DNA from 2 places in the Mycobacterium sp. NPDC050853 genome. Region 1 is predicted to be linked to the other one. Evidence: riboswitches for the same ligand, from Rfam matches in the RefSeq annotation. Region 1 holds a riboswitch; the other holds the start of a gene.
What was found. A riboswitch is a leader RNA that binds a small molecule or an ion and turns the genes downstream of it on or off. The one in region 1 is predicted to bind cobalamin.
Positions count from the first base shown of each region.

Region 2: linked by a shared signal. The riboswitch ahead of AB0H22_RS14245 (iron ABC transporter permease) and the one ahead of metE (5-methyltetrahydropteroyltriglutamate--homocysteine S-methyltransferase) in region 1 are both predicted to bind cobalamin.

Region 1 covers NZ_JBFAGW010000001.1:1,566,902-1,574,591, forward strand. The annotation lists gene AB0H22_RS07710 (GNAT family protein) at 1-120, opposite strand, end outside; gene AB0H22_RS07715 (mycobacterial-type methylenetetrahydrofolate reductase) at 192-1,082, opposite strand; gene metE (5-methyltetrahydropteroyltriglutamate--homocysteine S-methyltransferase) at 1,191-3,470, opposite strand; cobalamin riboswitch at 3,610-3,847, opposite strand; gene AB0H22_RS07725 (PaaI family thioesterase) at 3,916-4,335, shown strand; gene AB0H22_RS07730 (TetR/AcrR family transcriptional regulator) at 4,325-4,921, shown strand; gene fadD8 (fatty-acid--CoA ligase FadD8) at 4,918-6,507, opposite strand; gene AB0H22_RS07740 (LLM class flavin-dependent oxidoreductase) at 6,668-7,690, opposite strand, start outside.
Region 2 covers NZ_JBFAGW010000003.1:473,248-480,937, forward strand. The annotation lists gene AB0H22_RS14235 (ABC transporter substrate-binding protein) at 1-562, opposite strand, end outside; gene AB0H22_RS14240 (ABC transporter ATP-binding protein) at 559-1,335, opposite strand; gene AB0H22_RS14245 (iron ABC transporter permease) at 1,335-2,393, opposite strand; cobalamin riboswitch at 2,504-2,727, opposite strand; cobalamin riboswitch at 2,733-2,857, shown strand; gene AB0H22_RS14250 (CbtB-domain containing protein) at 2,885-3,091, shown strand; gene AB0H22_RS14255 (CbtA family protein) at 3,111-3,905, shown strand; gene AB0H22_RS14260 (oxygenase MpaB family protein) at 3,914-5,290, opposite strand; gene AB0H22_RS14265 (serine hydrolase) at 5,531-6,826, opposite strand; gene mhuD (mycobilin-forming heme oxygenase MhuD) at 6,868-7,185, opposite strand; gene AB0H22_RS14275 (alpha/beta hydrolase) at 7,285-7,690, shown strand, end outside.

The sequences.
Region 1 (7,690 bases):
AGGCACCGGGACGTATCGCGCGATCAGCGGATCGCTGCATGCCTGTGCGAGGGCGGCCTCGTCGGCCGCGGTGACGAGGCGCAACAACAGCCGTTCTGTCCGCAACTCAACGGGTTCCATACGACGAGTCTCGATCACGGACTCGATCACGGTCAACGGAATTCCACGCCACCGCACCGCTTCCACAGCGCTTAGAGCGCTGGTGACCAGTACCCCAGCATCTCTGAGAATGTTTCGAAGGCCGGCCTGGCAAGACCGTACGGTGCTTCGAAGTGCACGCTTAAGGGGAAGCCGAGGTCTGCGACCCCGTCGATGACACGTTTGTAAAGGTCGACGAGCTGTGGCCGTCTGGCATCAGGTTCGCAGGCAGCCAGCGACTTGACGAAGGCCTGTTCGCGCGCGACGGCTTCATTGCCGGGATCCTGGATCAGCCAATCAATGAGTCCGACCTTCGACTCCAACTTCGGGACGAAACCGAACGAAAGCAGAACCTCCGGCCGGTGGTCGCTCGTCCGCGTGAACTCTTGTAGGAAGCCAACCACCGCATCGGAATACAGCAGTTGGGTCATCGCGAAGGTGGCGCCTTTATCGCATTTGAACGAAAAGCGACCCTGTTCCCCGCTGCGGGTGGGAATCAGAATCACTCCCCTGTTCTCGATGATGTCGTCGAACTTCGACAACGCATCGGTCGGTGGAATACCCGACCCTTCGCCGTCGCTCATGGTCCGCGGCACACCGACGAAAATCACGCCGTCTATCCCGGCTTCCGTCAGGCCTGCAAGTCGGCTCCGTAACGACGTCTCATCCGAAAAGGAAGTGACCTGTGTGCACAGTCCCCGCATTGTGGGTAGCTCTGATCGGATGATCGACCAATAGTCGGCGACATCCAGCTTCGGCTTCATCTCGAGCGGTCGATCGGCGTCCTCGAGGATCATCGAGGGGATCATCACGTGGTCGATGCGCCCGTCAATGCCGAACTCCGCCGAGAAACTGGACAGTTTCCGCAGCTCTTCCGACGCCTTGCCGAGGCCGCCATCGACGTTGGGCGGCACCAGTTCCAATGCAACGGTATTCATCGACACCAGGTACCTCCGATTTGGCTCGCTAATGGTTTATACACCAATAAATCTCGCACGCGACCAGTCCCCCGCAGGGGGCTCCTGCGGGGGACTGGTCGCAGCAATCGAGATCTAGACGCCGGACCGCGCCTCGACAGCGGCGGCCACCAGGTTGGCCAGCGAGGCAGTCACCTCGTCAACCTTGCGGGTCTTTAAACCGCAGTCCGGGTTCACCCAAAGGCGCTGGGCTGGAACGGCCTTCAGTGCCTCGCGGAGCGAAGCCGTCATCTCCTCGCTGGTCGGAACCCGGGGCGAGTGGATGTCGTACACGCCCGGGCCGACGCTGTTGGAGAATCCGATCGCATTGAGATCGTCGAGCACCTCCATATGCGAGCGGGCGGCCTCGATCGAGGTGACGTCGGCGTCTAGGTCGGCAATCGCACCGATCACCTCGCCGAACTCCGAGTAGCACAGGTGCGTGTGGATCTGTGTCGCGTCGGACACGCCCGAGGTGGAAAGCCGGAACGCGCCGACTGCCCAGTCCAGGTATGCGGGCTTGTCCGCCGTGCGCAACGGCAGCAGCTCGCGCAGCGCAGGCTCGTCCACCTGGATGATGGCGATTCCGGCGCCCTGCAGGTCCACCGTCTCGTCCCGAATCGCCAGGGCGATCTGATTCGCGGTGTCCGCCAACGGCTGATCGTCGCGGACGAAGGACCACGCCAGGATCGTCACCGGCCCGGTCAGCATGCCCTTGACATACTTGGCGGTCAGCGACTGTGCGTAGGTTGCCCACTCAACAGTCATCGGGTTCTGCCGTGCCACATCGCCGTACAGGATCGGCGGGCGTACGCAGCGGCTGCCATACGACTGGACCCAACCGTTCTGGGTGGCGAAGAAGCCGTCGAGCTGCTCGGCGAAGTACTGCACCATGTCATTGCGTTCCGGCTCGCCGTGCACCAGCACGTCCAGGCCCAGCTTCTCCTGCAGCGCAATGACATCGGCAACCTCGCCGCGCATGCGCCGTACGTACTCCGCCTCGTCGATCTCGCCCTTGGTCAATGCCGCGCGCGCCACCCGGATTTCCGTGGTCTGCGGGAACGACCCGATGGTGGTGGTCGGCAGCTCGGGAAGCTTCAGCCGCTCGCCCTGGCTACGCCGGCGCTCTGCGGCATCGCCGCGTGAAACACCATCCGCCAGAATCGAATCCAGCCGCGCACGGATCTGTCCGTTGTTCAGGCGCGGGTCCGTCTTGCGTGACTCGACGGCAGCGTTCGATGCCGCGAACTCCGCGGCAACAGCGTCGCGCCCCTCGCTCAGTGCCCGCGCCAGCACGACGACTTCCTTGACCTTCTCCTCGGCGAAGGCCAACCAGCTGCGCAGCTGGTCATCGAGTTCGGTCTCCGGCTCTAGCGAGTACGGCACATGCAGCGTCGAGCACGATGTAGAAACTGCTACCGCACCCGCTGATCCCAGCAGCGTCGCCAGTGTGCCCAGCGCCGACTCGAGATTGGTGCGCCAGATGTTTCGGCCGTCGACAACGCCTGCCACAACGGTCTTTCCAGCGAGTTCCGGAACCGATGCCACACCCGCCGCCGACCCGTAGACCAGGTCGACGCCGATCGCCTCGATCGGTGTGCGGGCCAGGGCGGGCAGGGCCGCCCCGAGGTCACCGAAGTAGGTGGCCACCAAGATCGCGGGGCGATCGGCAACCGTACCGAGGCGGCCATACACCCGCTCGGCCAGTTCCGGGCCGTTCGGCAGGATGTCGGTGACGAGCACCGGCTCGTCGATCTGAACCCAGGTGACCCCGGCCTCGGCAAGCTGCACCAGCAGCTGCTCGTACAGCGACACCACCTCATCGAGACGCTCGATGGTCGCGGCGGCACCATCGACGGCCTTGCTCAGCGCGAGGAAGGTGATCGGCCCAACAACTACCGGACGTGCCGGAATACCCAGCGCCTGAGCCTCTTTCAGCTCGCTGAACAACTTGGCGGGGTTCAGCTCGAATCGGGTGTCGGGCCCGATCTCCGGCACCAGGTAGTGGTAGTTGGTGTCGAACCACTTCGTCATTTCCAGCGGTGTCACCTCGTCATTGCCGCGCGCGGCGGCGAAGTACCGATCGAGGTCGTCTGCGATGCCCGCGACACGGGGCGGCAATGCGCCTAGCAGCACCGCGGTGTCGAGTACCTGGTCGTAATAGGAGAACGTGTTGACCGGCACGGAATCGAGACCGGCGGCGGCGAGTGCGGCCCAGTTGTCGCGCCGCAGCCCGGCTGCGATCTTCTCGAGCTCTTCGCGGCTGGTGCGTCCGGCCCAGTAGCTTTCGGTAGCCCGTTTGAGCTCACGGCGTGGGCCGATGCGCGCCGAACCGAGCGTGGTTGCGGTAAAAGCCGCAGATGGTTGATCCGTCATTTCTAGTCCTTCATCAACAGCGGGGTGGCCACCGCCAGGGGACGAAAGAACCGAGCACGGGCCCACCGCAACAGATATCTGTTCGGTGAAACCGATTCGGTCATACGCCCATTCCGCGAAGCGATGATCCGCCGGGTGCGGCGCACCCGGCACGGCTGGCAGGTCTTCGGACTTACAGGCGTTACCCGGGCTCAGGTTTTCCTACGGGCCGTCGCTTCCCGGGGCTTCCTTAGTGCTTCCCCAGTGCTTAAGACGGCGTTCGTTCCTGCATACCGCTGCGGGACAGTCCCGGATTCTCACCGGGTTCCCTCTCGTGCCGAACAGCCCTGTTGGGCGGCGCTTCACTCGATGCTGGCATCGGCCGAAACCGATACCAGCAGACCAGCTGCATCTTCATCATATGCACGCTGGCTCGTGCAATTATTAGCGACTACTCTCTAATATTGTGATCACCCTGGACCAGGCCCGACAGGTGCTCGATGCGCAGCCATTCAGTCGCCTCCTGGGCGCCTCCATCAGCCGGCTCGATGAGTCCGGAATTCAGCTCTCGCTCGACATCCGCGACGAGCTGCGGCAGCAGAGCGGGTTCATTCACGGCGGGGTGCTGAGTTACCTCGCCGATAACGCGATCACCTACGCCTGCGCCCTTGGCCTGGGCGGGGACATCGTGACCAGCGGATACACCATTGAGTACGTGGCCCCCGCGCGCGACGGTCTGCGTCTGCTCGCCGACGCATCCCTGGTGAGCTCGGGTCGCACCAAGGCGCTCGGCCGCTGCGAGATCTCCGTCGAGGATCACGACGGGCACACCAAGCTGGTCGCGGTCGCCCAGGGCACGAGCATGGTCCGGCGCAGTGGGGCGTAAGCCGCAGTACACCGCGGACGACATCCTCGATGCGGCCCTGAGCTTGGTGGCTTCGGGTGGGCCGTCGGCTGCCACCGCGGCCGCCGTCGGGAAGGTCCTGGGCGCACCCTCAGGTTCGGTGTACCACCGGTTCGCCAGCCGGGATGAGCTCGTGGCCCGCCTCTGGCTGCGGTCCATCACGCGCTACCAGGACGGGATACTTGCTGCGCTCGCGATGCCCGACCCCGACGACGCACTGGCGGCGACGATCAATCACGCCTTCGACTGGACCCAGCAGAACCGCAACGAGGCACTGCTGCTACTCCAGTACGAGAAGGCCGATCTGGTCGCCCACTGGCCCGATACCCTCGCAGCCGAGCTCACGTCGCTGAACTCTCGGGTGCGAAAGGCATTACGCGAGTACGCCGAACGTCGCTTCGAGGCGGTGACTCACGAGCTGCTCGACAAGATGGTGTTCACACTGATCGACATGCCGTATGCCGCGATACGCCGGCATCTACCCGATAAGGGCGAGCCCGCACCATGGCTTCGCGAGTTCATTCACTCCAGCGCGCGGAACCTTCTCTCGGGAGCGGAGGGAAGCTAGACCGCCGCGTACTTCTGACGCAGGGCCTTCTTGTCCAGCTTTCCCAGCGCGGTCAACGGCAGCGACTCGGCGACGATCACATGCTTGGGCGACTGCACCGAGCCCTTGCGATCCTTCACCGCGGCCTGAATCTCGGACGTCATCTTGGAGACCGCGCCACCGCTACGGTCGGCATCGGCGCGCAGCACCACGATCGCCGTCACCGCTTCACCCCACTTCTCGTCGGGCACCCCGATGACCCCGACCTGCGCGACCGACGGATGTTCGGCGACAACGTCCTCCACCTCGCGCGGGAAGACGTTGAAACCACCGGTGACGATCATGTCCTTGGTCCGGTCGACGATGAACCAGAAGCCGTCCTCGTCCTCGCGCGCGATATCGCCGGTGCGCAGCCAGCCGTTCTTGAAGGTGTCGGCCGTCTGCTCGGGCAGTTCCCAATAGCCGCCTGCCACCAAGGGCCCCGCCACACAGATCTCGCCGGGCTCACCCTGCTTCACCGGCTGGTCGTTCTCGCCGAGCAGCGCGGTGCGCAGGAATGCCGAGGGCCTGCCGCAGCTGGAGAGCCGCTTGACATCGTGATCGCCCTTGGCCAGGTAGCTGATCACCATGGGCGCCTCGGACTGGCCGAAGTACTGCGCGAAGATCGGTCCGAAACGCTCGATGGCCTCCGCCAGCCGCACCGGGTTGATGGCCGAGGCGCCGTAGTAGACGGTCTGCAGCGAGGACAGGTCGCGGGTGTGTGAATCCGGATGGTCCATCAGCGCGTAGATCATCGAGGGCACCAGCATGGTGGCGGTGATCTTGTGCTCTTCGATCGCCTGCAGGACGGCACCCGCATCGAACTTCGGCACCACCACCATCGACCCACCCTTCATCAGGGTCGGCATGAAGAACGCGGCCCCGGCATGTGAAAGCGGGGTGCACATCAGGAATTTGGGGCGCTCAGGCCACTCCCACTCGGCCAGCTGGATCTGCGTCATGGTGAGAATCGACTGCGAGGTTCCGATGACGCCCTTGGGCTTACCTGTCGTCCCACCCGTGTAGGTGAGCCCGTTGATGTGTTCGGGTGACAGGTTGATCGGCACCAGCGGCTTCGCCGCAAAGCCCGCAGCCACGGCAACCAAGTCGTGCCCCACCCCGGCCAGTTCCGCCGGAACGGGCCCGAGCGTCAGCACACGGGTCAGCGTCGGCACCTTCTCCACCAATGCGGCGGCACGCTCCACGAACTGCGGCGTCGGGTCGATGACGATCGTGGTGATCTTGGCATCGGCCAGCACATAGGCATGGTCATCGAGGGACCCGAGCGGGTGCAGCGCGGTGCGTCGGGTGCCCAGCAGCTGCCCGGCCCCGATCACCAATAACACCTCGGGGCGGTTGAGCGCCAGCATGCCTTGACCGTCAGTCGGATCGGGCACCAGTGAAGTGAAAGCCTGGATGTACCTGCTGATCTCATCGGCCATCTGGGCGCCGGTGAGGGTCACATCCCCGAGTACCAGCGCGGGCACGCTCGCGTTCTTTTTCAGGGCAGCAACCAGCAGGTGCCCGGAGTTGATCGACCCGTGCAGCGGGTCAAAGAGATCAGGCATCGCACTCCTCAGTGAATAGTCGCCGATCAGCCACTTCGCTCGACGTTAGAACATGTTCTAGTTTTGGGCAAGAACGAGCCCGTCAGCGCCACTATGGCGTGCCAAATCGGATTGCCGCGCAGTCGGCCACAACCGGCGCGCTCTTCGGTGAGGCTTGGGCTCAGGACGCGGTAAATCCCTTGGCCCGCTGCGTGTCCTGCGTACCCCACAGCGTCGACGTAACCTCTGCTCTCACCAGCGGGACAACCTCTTCGGCGAATCGGTGCAGGGTGTCCTTCTGTTCCTCGAAATCGGCCTCGGGACTCAGCGAGATCGATTGGAACTCGTGACCGAAGGCGTCATGCCACTCCACGATCTTCTCGGCCACCCGTTCCGGCGATCCGGCCAGCACCGGCCCCCGATCGGCCGCGTCCTCGATGGATTCGAAGGACGGAAACTTGCCGACGGCCTTCGGATGGTCCTTGAGCTTGGCCATCTGCGCCAGCCTGGCCTCGTAGATCGGCCGGTACTGCGCGATGGCCTGTTCGGTTGTATCTGCCAGATAGAGGCCACCCGATCCTGCGCCCACGTACAGCTGCGCCGGGTCGTGCCCGTTCTCCGCGTAAAGCTCGCGATACCTGTCGATGAGAACCTTGTAGTTCTCCTTGGGCTGCAGGGCATTTGCGGTGACGATCGGGTCACCCCACTTGGCGGCGAGTTCGACGGCGAACGTCGAGGTCGCCGACCCATGCCAGATCCGGAACGGTCCGTCGTACGGCCGGGGCAGCGTGGTGGCGTCGGTAAGCGGATGCCGGTGCACCCCCGTCCAGTCGACGTGTTCCTCACGAAGGAGTCGACGCAATAGCTCGTAGTTCTCCTGCAGGTACTCGTACTGCTTGGCGATATCGAGTCCCATCAACGGGTACTGCCGGTCCTCATTGCCCTTCCCGATGACGATCTCCAGGCGACCGCGGCTCAGCTGGTCGATGGTGGCGAAGTCCTCGGCGGCGCGCACCGGGTCCAGCAGGGACAGCACCGTAACGCCGGTCGATAACAGGATTCGGTCGGTGGCGGCGGCCAGCGCACCCAGCAGCACGGTCGGAGCCGAGGAGAGCACGTCTCCCGCATGCCGTTCCCCGACCGCGAAGGAGTCGAAGCCCAGGCTCTCGGCCAGTACCGCAGTCTCGACCACGCGGTTCAGTCG
Region 2 (7,690 bases), on a different contig from region 1:
ACCTGGCGATCAGGTCGCGGGCACGTTCCTGAACCCCGAAGAGGGCCCCCAGATTGGTCAGGTCCTCGTACAGTGCGTCGAGCGGTGGTTTGATGCCTCGCCGGACGGTTCCGGGTTGACGGCACGCCTCGGTGAGCTGGTAGGGCACCGCACCGATGGAACGCACCCAATCCGGGGTCAGCCCGGCGGTTTCGTTGAATCCGTAACTCCACCCGGCGAATACGAGATCGGGGCGTGCGGCCTGCACGGCTTCGCGGGTGAATCCCTGTCCCAGGTTCGTGGTGGATTCGAACTGCGCCTTCCACGGTGAGGTCTTGACGTCGCGGTCTTGTCCGGCATCGATGAAGTAGCCCGCCATTCGGTCCTGCAGGCCGAGAGCAAACAGGAGCTCGGTAACCCCGGTGTCATTGCTGACAGCTCGGGTTACGGGAACCGGAACCTCAAGTGGTGCACCGCAATTATCGACGGATACCCGCTCGGTTCCGGGATTCTGAGTCTCGATGGTCGCGCAGCTCGCCGATATCAGCGACACCACGACCGTCATGCTTACCAGGGTCTTCATTCTGTCTCCTCGTGTGGGTCGAAGATGATCTGCGGGACACCGCTTCGCGGATGCGCGATGACATGACAGCCGATGCCGAACCAGCGGGCGATGGACTCGGTGGTGATGACCTCGTGCGGTGTCCCCGACAGCACCACATGGCCTTCCGCCATTACGTGGATCGCATCGCAGTACTGTGCCGCGAGGTTGAGGTCGTGAAGTGCGGCGATGACCGTAATACCCAGGATCCGAGCCGAACTGAGTATCGAGTACTGATGGCGGACATCCAGATGGTTGGTCGGCTCGTCGAGAACCAACACGCGCGGTTGCTGTGCCAGGGCGCGGGCGATGAGAACCCGCTGCCGCTCGCCACCGGAGAGGGAACTGAACCTCCGGCCGGCGAGTGCCGTCACATCCGCCGTCTCGGTGGCCTCCGCACAGATACGTCGGTCCTGCTCGGAGGTGCCGCGCAGGGATGTGCTGTGCGGTAGCCGGCCGGTGGCGACCACTTCCTCGGCGGTGAAGTCGAAATCCAATGACATGTCCTGGGTTAGCGCCGCCACCTGGCGGGCGTTCTCCCGCATGCTGATTGCGTGCACGGATACTCCGTTGACCTGAACATCGCCCGATACCGGAACAAGCGCCCGGTACAGGCAGCGCAGGGTGGTCGACTTGCCGCTGCCATTGGGGCCGACAATGCCGACAAATTCGCCCGACGCGACCTCAAGATCGATATCCGAGACGATCCGTGCGCCGGCGATATCCACCGACACATCTCGATAAGTGACCTCCATCAGCTCACCGCCCCTGCCGACATTGCGCGGCGGCGCATCAATCCGACGAAGACCGGTACCCCGACGGCCGCTGTGATCGCGCCCAACGGAAGCTCCTGTGGCGGAATCGTGGTCCGCGCAACAAGATCGGCGGCAACCAGGAAACATGCGCCCAGCACGGGTGCAACGATCAAGACCCGGCGATGGTCCGCGCCGACGAGCAGCCGTGCCGCGTGAGGAATCACCAGTCCCACGAATCCGATTGCTCCGCAGATCGATACATAGCATCCAGTCATCGCGGCGGAGAGCACGAACAACGCCACCCGGAACCGACCGGCAGGTAGGCCCAGCGATGCGCTCACCTCGTCGCCCATGGCGAGGGCGTTGAGCTGGCGGGTCAGCCCTGTGACGCAAACGATCCCGATCACCGTCGCCGCGAGCGCCACCGGCACCTTGTCCCAGGATGACGCGCCCAGGCTGCCGAGCAGCCAGAACATGACACTGCGCGCCGCCTCACCGTTCGGCGCCAAGAACACCAGTACCGTCGTCACCGCGGACAGGCCGTAGCCCACGGCCGTGCCTACCAGGACCAGCCTGAGCGGCACCAAACCCTGTGGAGTACGGGCAATTTGGTAGACCAGCGCTGTTGCGGCGAGGGCGCCGAGCGATGCCGACAGCGATAGTGCATAGGCGCCGAAAGCGCCGAGCACGCCGTAGACCACTACTGCGGTCGCACCGACGGAGGCTCCCGATGAAATGCCGAGAACGTATGGATCTGCCAGGGCGTTACGGACCATCGCCTGCACGACCACGCCCACAATGCTGAGCCCCGCGCCGACGAGGATTGCGAGAATCACTCGCGGCAGCCTGGACTCGACGACGATCCGGTAGTTCGCAGCATCGGCGGCTCGAACAGAGCCGCCGGTCCCGCCCACCCAGAGGAAATGCAGACAGTCGCGCCAGGGCACTTCGGCTGTACCGAACACGAGCGCCGCCACGGACAGCAGTACCAGCGCCGCCAAGCCGCCGCCCGCCGCAAGGACCACTGATCGTCCCTGCTGTGCTGCGGGCATCGGCATCCCTGCGTCGTCGGGTCGCCTGCGTCGTCACGGGAAGAGCCAGGAGGTGGATACGCCGAATACCTGCGCCGTCCACCAGCTGATCCCTCGGCGCCGGCGAAGGCCACACCGGATGGTGCGGCCGCATTGGCAGGTCTTCGGACTCGCGGACACAAGGCTTGTGCTCAAGCCTCACCTACCGGCGGCTGCTTCCCGGGCGTGCCCAGTGCTTGTTATGCCGCTGTCGTTTCCACTTACCGCTGCGGGGCAGTTCCGGATTTACACCGGATTCCCTCTTGCGATCTCCGGAAGCACCCCTGGCGCTCCCGGAGAAACCAATACGAAGCCAAAACTATCACTCGAATGCGCAGCCCAGCTGCGTCGACTAAGCTCAATCCGTCCTTCGACAGGACGGGAACCTGGTGTAATCCCAGGACGGTCGCGCCACTGTGAGAGTCAGACCCTGCCGTCGATAAGAACGAATCGGGACGCGGTATCCCGAAAGGAGCAACATGGCCCACACAACGTCCGCCAGCCGTCCGGTTGCGGTATCGATTCCCCAGGCAGCGCTGTGGTTGAGCGCGACCACGTTCCTCGCGCTACTCGCCTATTACTTCATCGGCATCGACCAGGGTGCGGTGTCGATCTTTGGCAGCGATATGCATGTCCATGAATTTGTGCATGACGCTCGCCACCTGCTGGGTTTCCCCTGCCACTGATCAAGAGGCGGATAACTCAGTGGAAAAGTCAATAATCCTGCGCGGCTTAGGCTTTGGCGCCGTCGGCGGGCTGCTGTCCTTCATTTTCGGATGGATATTCGTCGAACCCGTTATCAACAGGGCCATCTCGTATGAAGAGGGCAGGGGCGAGGCGCAAGCCGCACTCGACGCGGCGGCCGGTGTCCACGCTCATCACGAGGGTGCGGAACTGTTCAGCCGGTTCGCGCAGGCCAATGCGGGCCTGGCTCTTGGGGTCATCGGATTCGGCATCGCGATGGGTGCGCTGTTCGCGGTGACCTATGTGGTGGCCATCGGTCGGGTGGGCAATCTCAGCCCGCGTGCGCTGGCGCTCTCGGTCGCGGGCGGTTTGTTCCTGGTGCTGTACGTCGTGCCGTTCCTGAAGTTCCCGGCCAATCCGCCGGCGGCGAGCGCCGACGGCACTATCAAGGAGCGCACCGGCTACTTCGTGTTGATGATCCTCGTCGCGGCGATCGCGCTGGCAGTGGCGCTCTGGGTGGGCAGGAAGCTTACCGAGCGTTGGGAGACGTGGACGGCCACGCTGGTTGCGGCCGCGGTGTTCGTGGTTCTGGTGGTTCTGGTCATGGCGGTGACGCCGGGGTTCGTCGAGGCACCACAACCGCTGCTAGATGCCAACGGGACGATCGTCTACCCGGGCTTCCCGGCGCATGACTTGTACCTGTTCCGGATGTACTCGTTCACCACGCAGGCGATCATGTGGGCGACGATCGGTATCGGGTTCGCGACCGTGATCGGGCGCAAGCCGGCCAGTACGGACGCGGCGGTCACCGTCTAGGGATCGGACTAGGCGGCGGTGAACTTCCGTCCCGAGGTGTTGCCGTCGTGCATCGCAAAGGTCGTCTTCACCCGTAAGGGTTTCTCCGCGACGTCCAAGGCCAGTTTTATGTAGTTGCCCGGATTCGGTATGGCTGCCCCATGGACCAGTCGACGCACCACGCCGATACCGGGGATCTTGTCGCGCATCGCGGCGACGTGTGAGACCGGGATGGCGACGGCCTTGAGCGCGAGTCCCGCTAGGCGATGGTCAACCCATTGATAACCGGTGTCGCGGAAGAATTCGTCCATGGCCTCGGGGCCCATGATGACCGAACCGGTTGCGCTGAGAAACAGTGAACCGACACGGGTGAGGATCGGCCCCAGGAGTGTCTCGCCGCCGGGGACGGCCGATGTCGCGCGATTGATGGCGCCAAGTCCCACCTCGACGAGTTCGGTGCGCCAGGGTGAGGAGTTGCCCGATCGCGCGAGCAGGTAGTCGAGATTGTGCATCGCATCCAATCCCGTTCGGGGAATGAGTTCTTCGGCGACACCGAAAACGTGCGCCCACCGCAGTGTGTGGTGCCAGCTGTCATCGAGGTCTTCGAGGGTGCATGGCCGCCCGTGCCGATGGTCGATGAGTAGTGCACCCAGGCTTGCGGCCTCCAGGAAACCCAGCATCGATGAGTTGGATATCGGGTTGCCGTTCTGGGCGTACTGCTCCTCGCCCCACGCGGAACGTAATCCCTTGCGCGCCAGCGAATGCACCAGACGTACCCGGAGTGCGAGCTTCATGCCGTCCCCGCCGGGCGTGAATGCGTCACGGTCGAAAAGCCGGCCGAAGAATCGTGCGGTCTCCACAACACGTTGCGGACCTTCGTCACGGAAGCGTCCACTGGCCCCTGTGGACGCGGAGACATCGGCGTTCATCACCGTGTCAAAAATCGCGAACGTGCCCACGATCACGATCGTGAGCAGCGTGGAGCTGGTCATCCGCCTGCGTCCGCGTTCGGCCTTGGCCGGGTCCCACCAGTCCGGCACCCGGTAGGCGTCCTCCAGTAGCGCCCGCAATTCCTCCGGCGGGTTGTCGAGCGATTCGATGCCCTGGTCGATCGCCTGGTCGAACAGGCGCCGGGCCTCTTTCGAGCCCAGGCGCCCGAACATATCCACCACGGCGTCCATCAGCTCGTCGCCCTGCCACATGTGGTCGTCGAACAGCAGGCTTTGTGGTGTGGGCGTGAATTCGTCCTCCACCTCGTACCAGGGACCGAACATGTGGTGCCTGCAGTGGCGCCATACCCAGCTGAATTCGTCCTTGGCGGGCGGAATCGGCCGTAGGGACATGCCTTTTCGGTAGTAGTAGTCGTTCTTGTGCTTGATGTCTTTCGAGCTCACAGGTTTCGCCATTGAACCAGCCCTTCTCGAGGGTCCTGCGTATTCCAGCAGTTTGGCAACGTATGTTGTTAATTCTGGAAAGTATCAGCAGACAGGCTGTGGCGCTAGACCTGATCCGACAATTGACGGGGCCGGAATCCCGCCGTGAGAGGTAGGAGACCTGTGGTCCTGATCTGGGCCCGGGCCGGTCAGCCGAGACTGATGGTCTTCGCGAGCCCGCTCATCCAGACTTGATGGTCTTCGCGAGCCCGCTCATCCCAGCTTCTTGAAGACACCCTTGGCCAGACCGATGACCCAACCGGCTGCACCGGGGCCGAACGCGCGATCCCAGTTCAGTTGGAAGCTGACCACATACGGTTGACGGTTGCGGTCCTCGGCGTACCAGCTGAATGTCAGGTCGCCGGGTAGGTTGCCGCCCTTGGCACCGATATAGCGCCAGTTTTCGCTGTGCAGGTCGATACCCGGTTCTGCCGACAGAAGATCACGGATCGGAGCAGCCGGGCCGACGGCGACCTTCTGCAGCGCCGCGTGCACCCGGCAGATGTCCTCGGCGCTGCCGTACCACTCGATGCCGTATTTCGACGCCGGTGTGGTGGTCCGGTCGGGATCCAGCTTGTAGTCGTGGGTATCTGCGTCGGCGAGCATCTGACCGCGCTGCGCAGGTGTGGTGACGTCCTTCCATTGCTGTCGGACGTCGGGTACTCCCCAGCCGATGTTGAAAAGCTCATGCATCGTGGGGAAGGGCGTCATCGATCCCGGATCGTGATGGCCTCCGTCGGCCAGCGCCTTCTCGATCGCCTGTCTACCGAGGCGGTTGATCAGCATGTCGGTGCCCATGTTGTCGCTCACCGAGATCATCTTCTGGGCTGCGGTGCGCACTGAGACCGTCGAGCCCGTGGCGAGCTTGTCCATCGAGCTTCCGAGTGCCTTGCCGCGATCGGTGACGGTGAGTCGGTCGTCCCATTTGAGAGTGCCCGCATTGATGGCGGTGCCGGTGGCCAAGAGCACGTAAAGCTTGAAAACCGATGCGAGCGGCATAGATTCGGAGGTGTTGGTTCCGGCGATCTGCTCGCATTGTCCGTTGACGATCTTGGAGGCCCGGTAGGAGTATCGACCGCCCGATGCCGACAGAGCGGCGTCGACATCAGACCACTGGGCGATGTTCGGAGGCTGCTGATAAGGAACCAGCCTGTCGACATCCCCCTTGCCATTGGTCCGCAGCCCGATGTCCACGTTGGCGCCGTAGGGCGCGATCAGGTGGACGGTGGAGCTGTTCGCGGCGAGATCCACCGAGCTGACCTTGTATGGCCGGTCGACCCACAGCTTGGTCATGATCTCGGTGTAGTCGTCGACCTTGTTGGCTGCGGCCATGGTCGCCACGCCCTGCTTGCCGATCGGCCAGTTCGAGTTCAGCATGTCGATCAGCTGTTGTGATCGCAGGCCCGGAGGCGTGCTGGTATCCACATCGCCATGCGGCACCTGACGCAGCTTGATGCCACACCCCACTGTGCTGCCGACCGACAAGGCAACCACGACAACCGTGCACATCGATACGGCGCGCGTCATGCGCGCGCGAAGCGCCCCACCGTTCACGCCTTGGCGGCGGCCCCGGTCACGTCGAGCACAACCTCGAACTCCAGCAGGTGAGCACCGGTTGCCACGGGCTTGGCCTGCTGGCCGGCGTGTGCTTCGACTGCCGGACCGGTGGCCCAGGCCTGGAAGGCCTCCTCGGACTCCCACTGGGTGACCACGAAGTAGCGGTCCTCGCCCTTGATGGGGCGTAGCAGCTGAAAACCCAGGAATCCTGGCTGGTTCTCCACAGCTCCGGCCCGGTGAGCGAATCGCTTCTCCAGCTCCGGACCCGCACCCTCGGGGATCTCGATTGCGTTGATCTTCACCACGGACATGGGTTCAGGCTACCGTGCGTGCTCCCGCATGATTTGGGGCCGATGATTAGGGCGATGATGAGGGGCATGGATGAGCCGCTTGCGCGAAGACCGGTAAGCATGGACGGCGACTGCCTGTTCGACCGGGGAGGGCTGTCTGAAGAGTCGGGGGCGCCGTCCATCGTCCTCGTTCACGGTCTGATGGGCCGCGGAAGCACCTGGTCGCGGCAGCTGCCCTGGCTGCGGCAGCTGGGACGGGTGTACACCTACGACGCGCCATGGCATCGCGGCCGTGACATCGTTGATTCCCAACCGATTTCGACAGAACGTTATGTAGAAGCACTGGCGAATGCGGTGCGCGAGCTCGGCGTTCCGGCGCTGCTCGTAGGGCACTCCATGGGCGGACTGCACTCGTGGTGTCTGGCGGCGGAGCATCCTGAGCTGGTGTCGGGGCTGGTGGTGGAGGATATGGCCCCCGACTTCATCGGCGGAACCACCGGCCCCTGGGAACCCTGGCTGCACTCCT